2 regions of the Streptomyces sp. NPDC054786 genome follow, and region 2 is predicted to be linked to the other one. Evidence: riboswitches for the same ligand, from Rfam matches in the RefSeq annotation. Region 2 holds a riboswitch; the other holds the start of a gene.

Region 1 (7,504 bases), on a different contig from region 2:
CCCCACCCTGACGATCAACGGGATCACCACGGGCGACGTGGCCCGGACCATCATCCCCGACACCGCGGAGGCGGGCGTCGACATCCGGCTGACGGCGGGTCAGGACCCGCAGGCCGTCTTCGAGCGCGTGGCCGCGCACCTGCGTACTCATGCCCCCCAGGTGACGGTCACCAAGAGCGGTGGCGTGCCGGCCTCCCGGACCTCGATCGACAATCCGTACACGCCCAGGGTGGCGCGTGCCATCTCCCGGGTCACCGGGCGTGACCCGCTGCTGATCCCCGCGTACGGCGGCACCCTTCCGGACTGGATCTTCACCGGGGTCCTCGGTGTGCCCAGCATCGGCCTGCCGCTGGCCAACGCCGACCAGGCCAATCACGCGCCCAACGAGAACCTGCGGGTCGACTACTTCCTCGACGCCACCGCGATCTGCATGGAGCTGCTGCTCGAACTGGGCTCCTGACCCTCCGGCCCCTCGGCGCACCACACGAACAAAGGCGTGACACCGCAATGCGCACCACACCACAACCCCCGCCCTGGCTGGTCCACGACGGCGTGCTGACCGGTCTGAAGATCCTCGATCTGTCCCGCATCCTGTCCGGGCCGTTCTGCAGCATGGTGCTGGCCGACCTGGGCGCTGACGTGATCAAGGTCGAGGACACCGCCTCCGGCGATGACACCCGCGCCTGGGGTCCCCCCTTCCAGGGCGAGGACGCGGCGTACTTCCACAGCGTCAACCGCAACAAGCGCGGCATCGCGGTCGACCTCAAGGACCCGGACTGTCTGCGTCTGATACAGGACCTGGCCGCCTCCGCCGATGTGATCGTGGAGAACTTCCGGCCCGGCACCGCTGCCCGCCTCGGCCTGGGCTATCAGGACGTCCGCGACCGTAATCCCGGTGTGGTGTACGCCTCGATCAGCGGTTACGGGCAGACCGGGCCGTACCGGAGCGAGCCGGGGTACGACGCGATAGCGCAAGCGGTCAGCGGCGTCATGAGCGTGACCGGAGAGCCCGCAGGTCCACCCGTGCGGTTCGGGGTGTCCCCGGCCGATCTCGCCGCCGGAATGTGGGCCGCCATCGGCGTCCTTGCCGCGCTGCGCAACCGCGAGCACACCGGCTGCGGCGAGTGGGTCGATGTCTCGCTGCTGGACGGCCAGGTGGCCTGGCTGAGCTATGTCGCCGGTGGGTACTTCGCCTCCGGCGACGTCCCGCAGCGCTATGGCTCGGCCCACCCGACGATCGTGCCCTACCAGGCGTTCCCCACCGCCGACGGTCACCTCATGGTCGCGGCCGGGAACGACGGCCTGTGGCGTCGCTTCGCCACCGCGATCGGACTCGCGGAGCTGGCCGACGATCCACGGTTCGCCACCAACCCCGACCGGGTCCGTCATCGCGGGGAACTGCTCCCGCTCATCGAACGCGCGCTGCGGGCACGCGACGCGCAGGAATGGGCCGTGCTCCTCACCGAGGCGGAAGTACCGGTCGGCCCGATCAACACCGTCGACCAGGCCCTGCGGCATCCCCAGGTCATCGCGCGCGGCATGGTCGCCGAACTCGAACACGCCGACGCCGGCACCCTGCGCACCCTCGCCTCTCCCGTCAAGCTGTCCGGCAACCCGGCGACCGTACGCACCCCGCCGCCCCGGCACGGGGAGCACACCGCGCAGATCCTGGCCGCCCTCGGCGTCGGCCCGCGGCAGTTGGCCGTTCTCCGCGCGCGAAAGGCCGCGAAGTGACCCCCGTGCCCGCACGCGAACCCACCATCGGGACGTCCCGGTCCGGCGCGGTCGCCGAGATCCGTATCGGTGACGGCAGCCGGCGCAACGCCCTTCCCGGCCGGGCCTGGGCGCAGTTGGCCCGCCAGGTCAGGGAGCTCGGGGCGGGCCGGTCGCTGCGGGTGCTGGTGATCCGCGGGCATGGCGACACGTTCTGCGCCGGTTCGAACATGACCGACTGGGTGGATGCGGACGACGGATACGTCGAGGAGTCCTTCGCCCAGATAGAAGCGGCGTTCACCACGATCGAGGACTGTCCCGTTCCGGTGATCGCCGAGATCCGCGGTGTCGCCGCCGGTGCGGGATGCCAACTCGCCCTCGCCTGCGATCTGCGGCTCATGGCGGACAGCGCACGGATCGGGATGCCGATCGCCCGGCTCGGCATCCTCGCCAGCCCTGCGTTCGCCGCCCGCATGGTCGCGCTGGCCGGGCCCGCCGCGACGCGGGAGTTGCTCTACACCGGCCGACTGGTCGACGCCCGCACCGCGGTGGCCCTCGGGCTCGCGGACGACGGCGTGCCCGCGGACCAACTCGCCGCCCGCACCCGTGACCTCGCCGCCCGGATCGCCGAGCAGCCACCCGCGGCGATCCGGGCCGCCAAGCAGGCGGTGACCGCCGCGCTGGCACCACAGCGGAAGGCCGCCGCCGTCAATCCGCGGCCTGCGGTGGCGCGGTCCGACTTCGACCGGGCGATCGGCGCGTTCCTCGGGCGATCGGACGCCGCACCGGTCCCGCCCGCCGCCTCCTGACCGCTGCCGGTCCGGGCGTCGGTCCGTGTGCCGGGACCTGTTGTCCGCCGTGGGGGTGCTGTGTATCGTCGGGACGGTGACTTGAAGTTTCAAGTAGTTCTTCCGGCGGTGCCTCGCGGGCCGTCCCCGACATGCGAAAGAGCACTCTCATGACGTCCCCCCTCAGCACTCTCGAGTCCTCCCGCATCGGCGCCTCGACGCGCCCCGCCCCCTCCTCGCACGGCTACGACACGGGGCTGCTCCTGCTGCGGATCGCGCTCGGGCTGACCATGGCGGCCCACGGTGCCCAGAAGCTGTTCGGCTGGTTCGGCGGTCCGGGGCTGGACGGGACCGGGCAGTTCTTCACGATGAGTGGCTATCCGTCGGGCAGGACGATGGCCGTCGTCGCCGGTCTGAGCGAGACGCTCGGCGGGCTCGGGCTGGTGGTCGGGCTGCTCACGCCGCTCGCCGGTGCGGCGGTCGTCGGCACGATGATCAATGCCCTTGCCGTGAAGTGGGGCGGCGGCTTCTTCGCGCCCAAGGGCGTCGAGTACGAGCTGCTGCTGACCGCGGGTGCCGCGGCCCTGGCGCTGACCGGGCCCGGCCGCTACGCCATCGACCGTCTCCTGCCGGGCCTGCGCGCACACCGGCCGGTCCACGGGGTGGCCGCGCTGGTGCTGAGTGTGGTGCTGGCGGGCGCGGTTCTGCTGGTCCGGAAGTGACCCGGAAGTGAGCCGCTCCCCGCACTTCGGGCACCCGGGCCGAAAACGGCCGGATCCAGGCCGGCGGAATCCGGGCAGCGTCGGGGCGGGCGGGGTAGATCAGGAGTGGGGGAGGGCACGGCCCCGGCGGTGTCGTGGCAGGAGATCGGAGAGCAGGCTGCATGTCCGTACGACGTCTGAACCACGCGGTGCTCTACGTCCGTGATGTGGCGCGGTCGGTCGCCTTCTACACCGAGGCCCTCGGGCTCGCGGTGGGGATCGAGGTTCCGGGAAGGGCCGCGTTCCTCAGCGCTCCCGGCTCACTCAATGATCATGATCTGGCGCTGTTCGCGGTGGGGCCGGATGCGCCGGGGCCCGAGGCCGGGCGGGTCGGGCTCTACCACCTGGCCTGGGAAATCGGCACGCTCGGTGAGCTGGTCGCGGCCCATGCGCAGCTCGTCGAGCGGGGCGCGCTGGTGGGGTCGAGTGATCACCTCGTCGCCAAGTCGCTGTACGCCAAGGACCCGGACGGCAATGAGTTCGAGGTGATGTGGCGGGTCCCGCGGGAGGACTGGCCGGGTTCGGACCAGCCGGAGCGGCTGCTGCCACTCGATCTGGCGGCGGCGCTGGAGCGCTGGGGGCCGGATCTGGTGACGGGTTCGGCGGCCGGTTCGGCCACATGAAAGGGCGGCTGTGGCCCGGCGCCGATACGGGCGCCGGGGGCGTACGGGGCGGGTGCGGCTGACGCGCCTCAGGAGCCCGGCGCGGCCTGCTCCGCCGCCCCCGCCCGCTGCGCCGACGTCGTTCGCTCCGCCCGCTCCGCCCAGCGCTTTTCGACGCCGGCCAGTCGCCAGTACGCCAGCGCCGCGGCCCACACCACCACGAACAGGCCGACGATGAGGAAGCCCGCGTTGCCGAGGTCGAGGCCGGAAATCCAGCCGGTCAGCGGGTCGTTGAGGGCGAGCTTCTCGTGCAGCACGGTCACCAGCTCGATCGTGCCGATGAAGAAGGCGACGGCGATCGACAGGCCGGTGATGGTGAGGTTGTAGTAGACCTTGCGCACCGGGTTGGAGAACGCCCACTGGTAGGCGAAGTTCATGAAGGTGCCGTCGAGGGTGTCGAACAGGCTCATCCCGGCGGCGAAGAGCAGCGGCAGGCACAGCACGGCGTACCAGGGCAGGCCGGCCGCGGCGCCGCTGCCGGCCATCACCATCAGGGTCACTTCGGTCGCGGTGTCGAAGCCGAGCCCGAAGACGAAGCCGAGCGGGAACATCTGGCCGGGGCGGGAGATCGAGCGGGTGAACCGTCCCAGGAAGCGGTTCATGAAGCCGCGTGCATCGAGGCGCTGCTCCAGCTCGGCCTCGTCGTAGTGGCCGTTGCGCATACCGCGGAAGACCCGCCAGATCCCCGCCAGCGCGATCAGGTTGAGGGCGGCGATGAGGTAGAGAAAGGTCCCCGAGATCGTGGTGCCGACCGTGCCCAGGATCTGGTGCGTACGGGACTCGTCGTTGAGCAGGGTGCCCGCGAGCTGGGCGCCGCCCGCCACCAGGGCCGCCATCGCGACGACCACGCTGGAGTGGCCGAGGGCGAACCAGAAGCCGACCGAGACGGGCCGCTTGCCGTCGGCCATCAGCTTGCGGGTGGTGTTGTCGATCGCGGCGATGTGGTCGGCGTCGAAGGCGTGCCGCATACCGAGGGTGTACGCGGTGATACCGAGCCCCACCCCGAAGACCTGGCTGCCCACCGCGTAGTGATGGGGCACCACGAGGAGGAAGAGCACGCCGAAGGCGATGAGGTGCAGACCGGCTATGACGGCCATCAGGCCCGCGGTGCGGACGGTGTCCTGCCGGCGCCAGCGGAAGGCGGCGGAGGCAGGGGTGGGACGGGTATCGGTGGACAGGACCATCCGGCGGTTACGCTCCAGCACCTCGTGGATCAGTTCGTGAGATGCCGTGGCCGGTCTCCTGGCTTACGGGTGCGCGCGCCCGCCCCCGCCTTCCCGGCCGCGGCCAGTGGCGCCGCAGGCGCGCCGTGCGCCTGCGGAAGGGGCGGAAACTCCCCGATCACAGTGGCGAGGGCCGCTCCGGTCTGGGACCACAAGGTCCGTCACCGGCTTCCCGAACACCACGGCCCGGTCACTCTAACTGCCACCAGGGAGGGGTGAGGTGCACGGGGCTTGCCCGTGGCCCGGGAGGGAGTACTCGCCGGACGCGGCCGGCCGTTCCACGGGGCGGTCGTTGCCACCTCGGCCGCCCTCGGAGCCGGTGGTCCCAGGGGCCGTGGTCCGCGGTGGGTCAGTGGTCCAGGGATGAGAGGAAGGTGTGGAGTTCGCGGTCGAAGAGCGCGGTGTTCTCCAGATTGACCATATGGGCCGCCCCCGGTATCCGGACTCTTCGGGCGCCGGGAACGGTCAGCGCTATCGCATGGGCATTGGCGGAGATGTCACTGCTGTCGAGGTCGCCGTCGAACACGACCGTCGGCACCCGGATCTCGGCCAGGCGGTCCGCGGCGCCGACCTCAAGGGGCATACCGGCACCCACGCCCTCGGCATGCACCTCCACATTGGCCTCGGCCGAGGCGCGCATCCGCTCGCGGAATCCCGGGTGCACCGCGGACGGTTCGCGATGCGGTCCGTCCACCCACATCCGCAGGAAGTGCTCGACATACCGTTCCGCGCCGTCCGGTGTGCCGATCGCCGCCACCTGCGCCTTGATGTGCTCCAGGAGGAAGGGGTCGGTGAAGGCGCGGCCACTGATGCCGGGGGAGGCCAGCGCGAGGGCCGTCACCCGCTCCGGGCGGGCTATGGCGGTGTCGAGTGCGACCCGCGCACCATGGGAGAGGCCGACGAGGACGGCGCCGGGGACATCGAGCGCGTCGAGCAGGGCACACAGGTCGTCGTGGTTGGCGTAGTCCCCGGCCACGGTGGAGGACAGGCCGTGGCCGCGGAAGTCGTAACGGATCGCGCGCAGGCCGGAGTTCACCAGCCAGGCGAACTGCTCGTCCCACATGTGCTGGTCGAGCATGCCGCCGTGGAGCAGCACCACCGCGGGGCCCGAGCCGGCCGTCTCGTAGAACAGCTCACCGTCGTCGATCGGCACGAGCCCGTTGTCGATCTCGGACCAGGCGGTGATTCGTCGGGTCATCTTGCGGGCCGTCCTTTGTGTGCCGGATGCGATGAACTGGGCGTGATGCCATTGTCGTCGCTATTGCCGCCGCTGCCGTAACTGCCGTGACTGCCGCTTTCCTCCGGTGTCATGTGTGAGCCGTTCGCCAGGTGGCGGAACTCCTCGCCGAGCCGGTCCAGTACACGCAGCGCGGTACGGACGTCCTCGGCGGACAGGTCGGCCAGCCGCTGCCTGAGCTCCGCCGCCTCGCACTCCTGGACGCCGCGTATCGCTTCCGTGCCTTCGGCGGTGAGCCGGATCAGGGACGAGCGGCGGTGTGCGGGATTCGGGGCGGTCGCGACCAGGCCCAGCTCCACGGCGTGGTTCACCCAGCGCTGCACCGGCTGCCGGTCGAGCCCCATCCCGCGCGCCAACTGCGGGACGGTGCGCGGGCCTTCGGTGCGCAGCGCGTCCAGCAGTGCGTGTTCGCCGGCGGTCATGCCGGTGCCCGCCAGCTCGCGCTCTACCGCGCGGACGACCGTGCGATGCAGCGGCCACAGGCGTCGGATGACGCCGTACAGCAGGTCGTCGGTGGTCGTCGGTTCGCCGTCACCGGCGACTTCGGTCTCTCCGGCACACCCCTCAATGACACTCATGATGTCATGATGACATCGGTGATGTCGTTTGGGAAGAGCGCTGCCGCGGAAAGGAGTTGAGGAGGCGGCCGGCGCGACGGGGCTCGTGCGGCCGGTGGAGTGGGACGAGAAAGGTGGACGGCGGATGAAGGTCGGTCTGTTGCGTGCGGTCGGGGCGGCCACGGCCGTGTACGGGGTGGCGGTGGCGGCGCTGCCCGATCTGCTGGCGCGGCCCTCGGGACTGGTGGACGGCGAAGGGCGGACCGCGCCGGCGACCCGGACCGCACTGCGTCCGCTGGCCTGGCGGGATGCGGTGAGCGGACTGGCGATGACGCTGGCGCCGGAAGGCCCGGCGCTGCGTGCCGCCGCGTATGTGCGGATTGCGGCGGACTTAGGGGACGCCGTGCTGCTCGGTGCGACGCTGCCGGGCCGCGACCGGAGGCTGAAGGCGGTGGCGGTGTCCGTCGGGTGGGGCGCGCTGTCGGTGGCCGGACTGTTCGCCGGCCGGCGCGGGCGGGGGAGCGGGGTTATGCGCTCGGTGGAGGCGGGGCCTCTTCGGGTGC
Region 2 (7,504 bases):
AAGTTGATGTCCACCACACGGTCGAGGAAGGTGACGGCGGTGCGGACCGTGGCGTCCAGCCGCTCCCAGTCCATCTCACCGTTGGCACCCAGGTGGGCCGCGAGGTTCACCGATCCCAGGTTGCAGACCGCGGTCTCCCCGTCGTTCGTCACCTCCAGGATCTCGGTGCACAGGTTGGAGGAGTGCACGACCTTGCCGGGCTCGGCGGTCTGGTTGGCGGTGCGGTTGGCGGCGTCCTTGAACGTCATCCAGCCGTTGCCGGTCTGCGCCAGGGTGCGCATCATGCGGGAGTACAGCACCCGGGCCGGGATCTGCTTGAGCGCCCGGCCCTCGGCCTCGGCCTTGCGGTAGGCGGCGTCGAACGCGTCGCCCCACAGGTCCACCAGCTCCGGGGCGTCCGAGGGCGAGAACAGCGACCAGTCGGCGTCCGCCTCCACACGGCGCATGAACTCGTCCGGGATCCAGTGGGCGATGTTCAGGTTGTGCGTACGGCGGGCCTCCTCACCGGTGTTGTCGCGCAGCTCCAGGAACTCCTCGATGTCGGCGTGCCAGGTCTCCAGGTAGACACAGGCGGCGCCCTTGCGCCGGCCGCCCTGGTTCACGGCCGCGACCGAGGCGTCCAGGGTGCGCAGGAACGGCACGATGCCGTTGGAGTGCCCGTTGGTGCCGCGGATCAGCGAACCGCGGGCGCGGATGCGGGAGTAGGAGAGGCCGATGCCGCCCGCGTGCTTCGAGAGCCGCGCGACCTGGTGGTAGCGGTCGTAGATCGAGTCCAGCTCGTCCAGCGGCGAGTCCAGCAGATAGCAGGACGACATCTGCGGGTGGCGGGTACCGGAGTTGAAGAGGGTGGGGGAGGAGGGGAGGTAGGACAGCGAGCTGGTGAGGCGGTAGAGCTCGGCGACCTCGTCCAGCGCGCGCTCGCTGTGGTCCTCGGCGAGGCCGCAGGCCACCCGCAGCAGGAAGTGCTGGGGGGTCTCGATGACCTGACGGGTGGTGGGGTGGCGCAGAAGGTAGCGCGAGTGCAGGGTGCGCAGTCCGAAGTAGCCGAACCGGTCATCGGCACCGTCGGCCAGCGCCTTGTCGACCAGCGCGTCCAGACGGGCCGTGTGGGTCCGTACGAGCTCCGCGGTCTCCTCGGCGATCAGGCCCTCGCGGTGGCCGGTTTCGACGGAGGCGGAGAAGGCGACCGCCCCCTGTCCGGCCGCCTCCTCCGCGATGGCAAGGGTGAGCAGGCGCGCGGCGAGCTTGGAGTACTGCGGCTCGTCACCGATCAGACCGGCGGCGGCGTCCGTGGCCAGCGACCGCAGTTCGGCCTCGTCGGAGCCCGCGTGCCGGCCGCGCAGCGCGGCGGCGGCCACCTTGCCGGGGTCGGTCGCGGTCAGGTCCGCGGTCAGCTCGGTCAGGGTGCGCAACAGGGCGACGCCCGGACCGTCCTCGCCCGGTCCGCCGTCGGCGGGACCGGCAGGCGTGGCCACCGCGGGCGGCACGACCTCGGCGTCTGACGCGGGCTCCGTTGACGCGATGGTCACGTGGTGCTCTCCCTCACTCGGCGGGGGCCAGGAGGAGAGGGACGCGACGGGCGCACGCGGGCATGCGGCACCCCGTGAAGGTCAGGGGTGCGCGGGCACACCGCGCGGCGTCCACCGGCCCAACCCTCGGGGCCCGGACGTATCGACGTCCGCACCCATGGCGGTGCGGGCGTACCGTCGGCAGGTCTTCGGACTTCACGGGCGCGTGCCAGGGCCGTTGTCCGGCCGGCCGAGCCCGCTCCAACACCGTTGCGGGACAGTTCCGGATTCCCACCGGATTCCCCTGCGGCGACAGCGAGGTCGAGCATACATGTGGTGGCGCCTCTTCACTTGCACCACCACATCTAGTGTGTCGTGAGTGATCACACAGTGCCTGTCAGTGGCCTCCCCCTGGCCTGCGGCACGCAATTCGTCCCGTCCGGCGGCAGCAGCGGAGGGCTCCATGACCGCGCTCGCCGGCCCGTCACGGGCCGCGCCCCGGGGCAGGAAACGGCTACGGGCCGCCGCGCCCCGGGGGACGTGGCGGCCCGTAGCCGTGTGCGGGCCGGTGGTTCAGTGGCCGGCCGGTGCGCCTGCCGTGGCGGGGGGCAGTTCGGCGGCGACGCCCTCGTCGCCGGCGTCTGCCGCGTAGTCGGCGGGGCTGGTTGCGTCGGTGCCCTCGGGGGCGTTGACGGCCTTGAGGACGATGGTCAGGACGACCGTCACCACGACGTTCAGGACGAAGGCGGTCAGGCCGATGTAGCCGATTTCACCGATGCCCGGGATCTCCTTGCTGGAGCCGCCGAAGTGGGCCTGGGTCGGACTGGCGACGCCATATGCCGCGAGCGTGCCGTAGAGCATGCCGACCGCCCAGCCGCCCAGCAGTGCCCAGCGGTGGAACCAGCGGGTGAACAGGCCGCCGACCAGGGACGGCATCGTCTGCAGGATCCAGATGCCGCCCAGCAGCTGGAAGTTGATCGCGATCGTCTTGTCCATGGTGAGGACGAAGACCAGCGCGCCGACCTTCACCAGCAGCGAGACCAGCTTGGCGACCTTGTGCTCCTGCTCGGGAGTGGCGTCCTGCTTGAGGAAGTCCTTGTAGACGTTGCGGGTGAAGAGGTTGGCCGCGGCGATGGACATGATGGCCGCGGGCACCAGCGCGCCGATGCCGATCGCGGCGAACGCCACGCCGGAGAACCAACTCGGGAACATGTCCTCGAAGAGCTGCGGGATGGCCAGCTGCGGGTTGCCCTGGATGTCCGTGCCGGCCTTGATGGCCATGAAGCCGAGCAGCGCCAGCAGGCCCAGCATGAGGGAGTACAGCGGCAGGATGGTGGTGTTGCGGCGGATCACATTGCGGCTGCGCGAGGACAGCGTCGCGGTGATCGAGTGCGGGTACATGAAGAGCGCCAGCGCCGAGCCGAGCGCCAAGGTCGCATACCCCCATTGGGCGTTGGGGCCGCTGATCAGCTCGCCACGCGGTTTGCCGGCGACCGGGCCGGGCTGGGCGAGCGCCTTGCCGGCCGTGTCGAAGATCGCGTCGAAGCCGCCCAGCTTGATCGGGATGTAGATGATCGCGACGGCGATGACGAGGTAGATCAGCCCGTCCTTGACGAACGCGATCAGCGCCGGTGCCCGCAGACCCGAGGAGTAGGTGTACGCGGCCAGCACGGCGAAGGCGATCAGCAGCGGCAGGTCCTTGACGAACCAGTTGGTGTGCTCGCCGCCGCCGATGCCCATCACGTCCAGGACGGCCTGGATGCCGACCAGTTGGAGCGCGATGTACGGCATCGTGGCGAGGATGCCGGTGAGCGCCACGGCCAGCGACAGGCCCTTGGAGTCGAAGCGGCCGCGCACGAAGTCGGAGGTGGTGACGTAGCCGTGCTTGTGCGAGACCGACCAGAGGCGGGGGAGGAAGGTGAAGATGAGGGGGTACACCAGGATCGTGTACGGCACGGCGAAGAAGCCGGCCGCTCCCGCCGCGTAGATCGCCGCCGGGACGGCCACGAAGGTGTACGCGGTGTAGAGGTCACCGCCCAGCAGGAACCATGTCACCCAGGTGCCGAAGCTGCGGCCGCCCAGCCCCCATTCGTCGAGGCTGGCGGACTGGTCGGCCTTGCGCCAGCGGGCGGCCAGGAACCCCATGACCGTCACGGCGAGGAAGAAGAAGATGAAGACGGCGAGGGCCACGCCGTTGATGCCCTTGGTCGAGGAGGCGGCGAGAGCCTCGGAGGTGCTCGCCGCTGTCGTGGTGAGAGTCACCGGGCCACACCGCCCTTGCGGGCGCGCTGCTCACGCTGCACCAGCTTGTACGCGACCACCGTGAGCACGGTCGAGATCAGCACCCACGTCATCTGGTACCAGTAGAAGAACGGGATCCCGATGAGCTTCGGCTCGATCCTGGCGTACGAGCTCACCCACAGCATCGCCACGAACGGAGCGATCAGGCAGACTCCGGCGATCACCCGCGTGGGTGTGACCACCTGTCTGCGATCCGGTGATTCGACTGACTGTGTCATGACCGCGGCTCCGTCCCCTGGCTGCTGCCTGTGTAATCGGCTGGAAATCTATGGCAGGGGCGTGGCGCGCGTCACTAGCTGTCCGCATATCGGTATGAAGAATCCACCCGGAGGCACCCCCGCTGCGCGGTCAATTGCCTGGTTCATCCCGGTTTGGGGCGGGCGGTGACGGAAGCGGGGGCGTCGAGGGGTGTGCCGTACCCCGGGGCGGCCCCCGGGGTGACGGGTCAGTCCGTGGGGCGGCGCAGTCTGGCGACGAACTTGTAGCGGTCGCCCCGGTAGACCGAGCGCACCCACTCCACCGGCTGCCCCTGTGCGTCGAGCGAGTGCCGGGAGAGCATCAGCATCGGCAGGCCGACGTCCGTGCCCAGCAGACCGGCCTCGCGCGGGGTGGCGAGCGAGGTCTCGATGGTCTCCTCGGCCTCCGCCAGGCGGACGTCGTAGACCTCGGCCAGCGCGGTGTAGAGGGAGGCGTATTTGACGAGGTTGCGGCGGAGCGCGGGAAAGCGCTTCGCCGACAGATGGGTGATCTCGATGGCCATCGGCTCGCCGCTGGCCAGTCGCAGCCGTTCGATGCGCAGCACCCGGCCGCCGGTGGTGATGTCGAGCAGGCCCGCGAGCCGGTCGTCGGCGGTGACATAGCCGATGTCCAGCAGCTGGGAGGTGGGCTCCAGCCCCTGGGCCCGCATGTCCTCCGTATAGGACGTCAGTTGCAGTGCCTGGGACACCTTGGGCTTGGCGACAAAGGTGCCCTTGCCCTGGATGCGTTCCAATCGGCCCTCGACGACCAGCTCCTGCAGGGCCTGACGCACCGTCGTGCGCGAGGTGTCGAACTCCGCGGCGAGGGTGCGCTCGGGCGGGACGGGGGTGCCGGGCGGCAGGGTCTCGGTGATCTCCAGCAAGTGCCGCTTGAGGCGGTAGTACTTGGGTACCCGCGCGGTGCGCGTGCCGCCCCCGCTGCCGGCACCGTTGCCCCCGTCCGTCTCCATGCCCCGCCTCTCCGACTCCTGTGGTGCTGCCGTCACCGGCTCCTCCGTACGTAGCGGCTCACATCGTGGCACGGGTGGGTTTCCCGCGCTCCCTTGCAGGTCCCGGCTCGCCAGATGTCGGTCCGGTAACGGACCTGACAGCGACTCTTATACACCCTTGACACCCCAAAAGGTCTAGGCCAAGCTGCGGGCACTGGTCTAAACCATTAAAGACCACACCCGGCCATTGGGGGAGAGCGCAATGAAGCGTGGGCTCATAGCAGCGACGGCGGTCGCGGGAATGCTGGTGAGTGTCGCTGCCTGTGGGTCCAGCGACGGCAACAAGGCGGGCGCGGATGGCTTCAAGGGCCAGAAGCTGACCGTTTGGGTGATGAGTGGTTCGAATCCGGCGCAGTGGACCAAACAGGTCTCCGCGCAGTTCAAGAAGAAGACCGGCGCCACCGTCGAGTTCAAGGTCCAGCAGTGGAACGGCATTCAGCAGAAGCTGAGCACCGCCCTTTCCGAGGACACCCCGCCGGACGTCGTCGAAATCGGCAACACCCAGACCGCCGCCTATGCCAAGGCGGGTGCCCTGGCCGATCTCGGCGATCTGAAGCAGGAGATCGGATCCGACTGGAACGACGCCTTCAACAAGGCCTCGCTCGTGGACGGAAAGCAGTACGCACTGCCGTGGTACGCCGGAAACCGCGTGGTGATGTACAACAAGAAGATCTGGGGCCGGGCCGGTCTCAAGGGCACCCCCAAGACGCGCAATGAGCTCTTCAAAGCCTTTGACACCATCAAGAAGAAGACCGGCGCCGAGCCGCTGTATCTCCCCGGCCAGAACTGGTACTTCTTCGACGGCCTGACCATCGGCACCGGCGCCGACCTGGTCAAGAAGCAGGGCGGCAAGTGGGTCTCCAACCTCGGCGACCCCAAGGTCTCCAAGGCCATGGACATCTACAAGCAGTACCAGGCCTTCAGCACCGCCCCCAAGAACAAGGACGAGGCCACTCCGCAGCAGGCCGAGGTCTTCGCAAAGGGCAGGACCGGTGCCGTTATCGCCATGGGCTACGAGGCCGCCACCGCGATCAAGGCCAACCCGGAAATCAAGAACGACATCGGCTTCTTCACCATCCCCGGTGAGACCGCGGCCAAGCCCGAGGGCGTATTCCTCGGCGGCTCCAACTTCGCCGTCGCCGGTATGGGCAAGAACCAGGAACTCGCCAAGGAATTCCTGAAGATTGCCCTGTCGAAGCAGAACGACGGACAGATGGTCAAGGAGGTCGGCTGGACTCCGAAGTCCGCCGACCTGGCCGGTGCCGCACAGGAGAACCCGGCCGCGGCGGCCGCTGCGCCCGCGGCGGAGAAGTCCGGCGGCACCACTCCGCTGATTCCCCAGTGGGCCGCGGTGGAGAACGTACCGAACCCGATCAAGAGCTATATGACGGCCGTTCTGGGCGGTAAGTCCCCGGCCGATGCCGCCAAGGACATCGAATCCGAGATCAACGCGCGGCTCGCCAAGCAGTAACCGCCGGCCGCCTACGGGGCCGGCCGTCCCCGGCCCCGTAGGTGCGTGATGCGTGTGGCAGCAGGTGCACCGAGGTTTCACGGCAACAAGGGGGAGCAGGGGCCCATGGCAGTGCAGCTCGACGACGGTGTGGACAAGCCCGCGCCGCAGACCGGCAAGGGGGGCGCCCCGCCCACAAGGGGCGGCGGGGGCGCCGCCCCTGCCCCCGCCCGCCGCACTGCTCACCCTCCCACCCGCCGCGCTCTTCTTGCCCCCACCCGCCGCGCTCCTCTTGCCCCCACCCGCCGCGCCCCGTATCTCCTGTTGCTGCCCGCCCTGCTCGCGACCGCGGTCCTCCTGGGCTGGCCCATGGTCCGCAACCTGCTGCTCTCCTTCCAGAACCTCAATATGAAGGAGCTGATCCAGCACCTCACCGACTGGCGTGGGACCGGCAACTACCAAGAGATCCTGGGCAGCGAGCAGTTCTGGCGGGTCACCCTCCGCACCCTCGTCTTCACCGCGGTCAATGTCGTCCTGATCATGGTCCTCGGCGTGCTGATCGGACTGCTGCTGGCCCGGCTCGGCAAGAAGATGCGCCTCACGCTGTCCCTCGCGCTGGTGCTGGCCTGGGCCATGCCGGTGATCGCCGCCACCACCGTCTTCCAGTGGCTCTTCGACTCCCGCTACGGCGTCGTCAACTGGCTGCTGGACAAGGCCGGCTGGCACGCCATGGCCCACTACGACTGGGTCGGCACCCAGCTGTCGACGTTCTTCGTCATCACCGTACTCATCGTCTGGCAGTCGCTGCCCTTCGTGGCCCTCAACCTCTACGCCGCCACCACGACCATCCCCAGGGAGCTCTACGAAGCGGCCCGGATGGACGGCGCCGGCACCTGGCAGGTCTTCACGTCGGTCACCTTCCCCTTCCTCAAGCCGTTCTTCCTCGCCACGACGTTCCTGGAGATCATCTGGGTCTTCAAGGCGTTCCCGCAGATCTTC

What was found. Region 2 has a riboswitch for cobalamin ahead of ACWGI6_RS12055 (ribonucleoside-diphosphate reductase subunit alpha). Riboswitches for the same ligand answer to the same signal wherever they lie in the genome.
Region 1: it holds a riboswitch for cobalamin, as region 2 does, so the genes downstream of both, ACWGI6_RS06990 (HoxN/HupN/NixA family nickel/cobalt transporter) here and ACWGI6_RS12055 (ribonucleoside-diphosphate reductase subunit alpha) in region 2, are expected to answer to the same signal.

Annotation. Positions count from the first base shown of each region.
Region 1 is NZ_JBSHAW010000006.1:26,756-34,259, reverse strand. It holds gene ACWGI6_RS07015 (M20/M25/M40 family metallo-hydrolase) at 1-460, shown strand, start outside; gene ACWGI6_RS07010 (CaiB/BaiF CoA transferase family protein) at 508-1,734, shown strand; gene ACWGI6_RS07005 (enoyl-CoA hydratase/isomerase family protein) at 1,740-2,522, shown strand; gene ACWGI6_RS07000 (DoxX family protein) at 2,672-3,223, shown strand; gene ACWGI6_RS06995 (VOC family protein) at 3,385-3,885, shown strand; gene ACWGI6_RS06990 (HoxN/HupN/NixA family nickel/cobalt transporter) at 3,954-5,141, opposite strand; cobalamin riboswitch at 5,140-5,346, opposite strand; gene ACWGI6_RS06985 (alpha/beta fold hydrolase) at 5,497-6,345, opposite strand; gene ACWGI6_RS06980 (MarR family winged helix-turn-helix transcriptional regulator) at 6,342-6,962, opposite strand; gene ACWGI6_RS06975 (hypothetical protein) at 7,087-7,504, shown strand, end outside; gene ACWGI6_RS06970 (nucleoside/nucleotide kinase family protein) at 7,469-7,504, opposite strand, start outside.
Region 2 is NZ_JBSHAW010000011.1:132,156-139,659, forward strand. It holds gene ACWGI6_RS12055 (ribonucleoside-diphosphate reductase subunit alpha) at 1-1,529, opposite strand, end outside; cobalamin riboswitch at 1,692-1,843, opposite strand; gene mctP (monocarboxylate uptake permease MctP) at 2,082-3,707, opposite strand; gene ACWGI6_RS12065 (DUF3311 domain-containing protein) at 3,767-4,027, opposite strand; gene ACWGI6_RS12070 (GntR family transcriptional regulator) at 4,255-5,016, opposite strand; gene ACWGI6_RS12075 (extracellular solute-binding protein) at 5,258-6,526, shown strand; gene ACWGI6_RS12080 (carbohydrate ABC transporter permease) at 6,632-7,504, shown strand, end outside.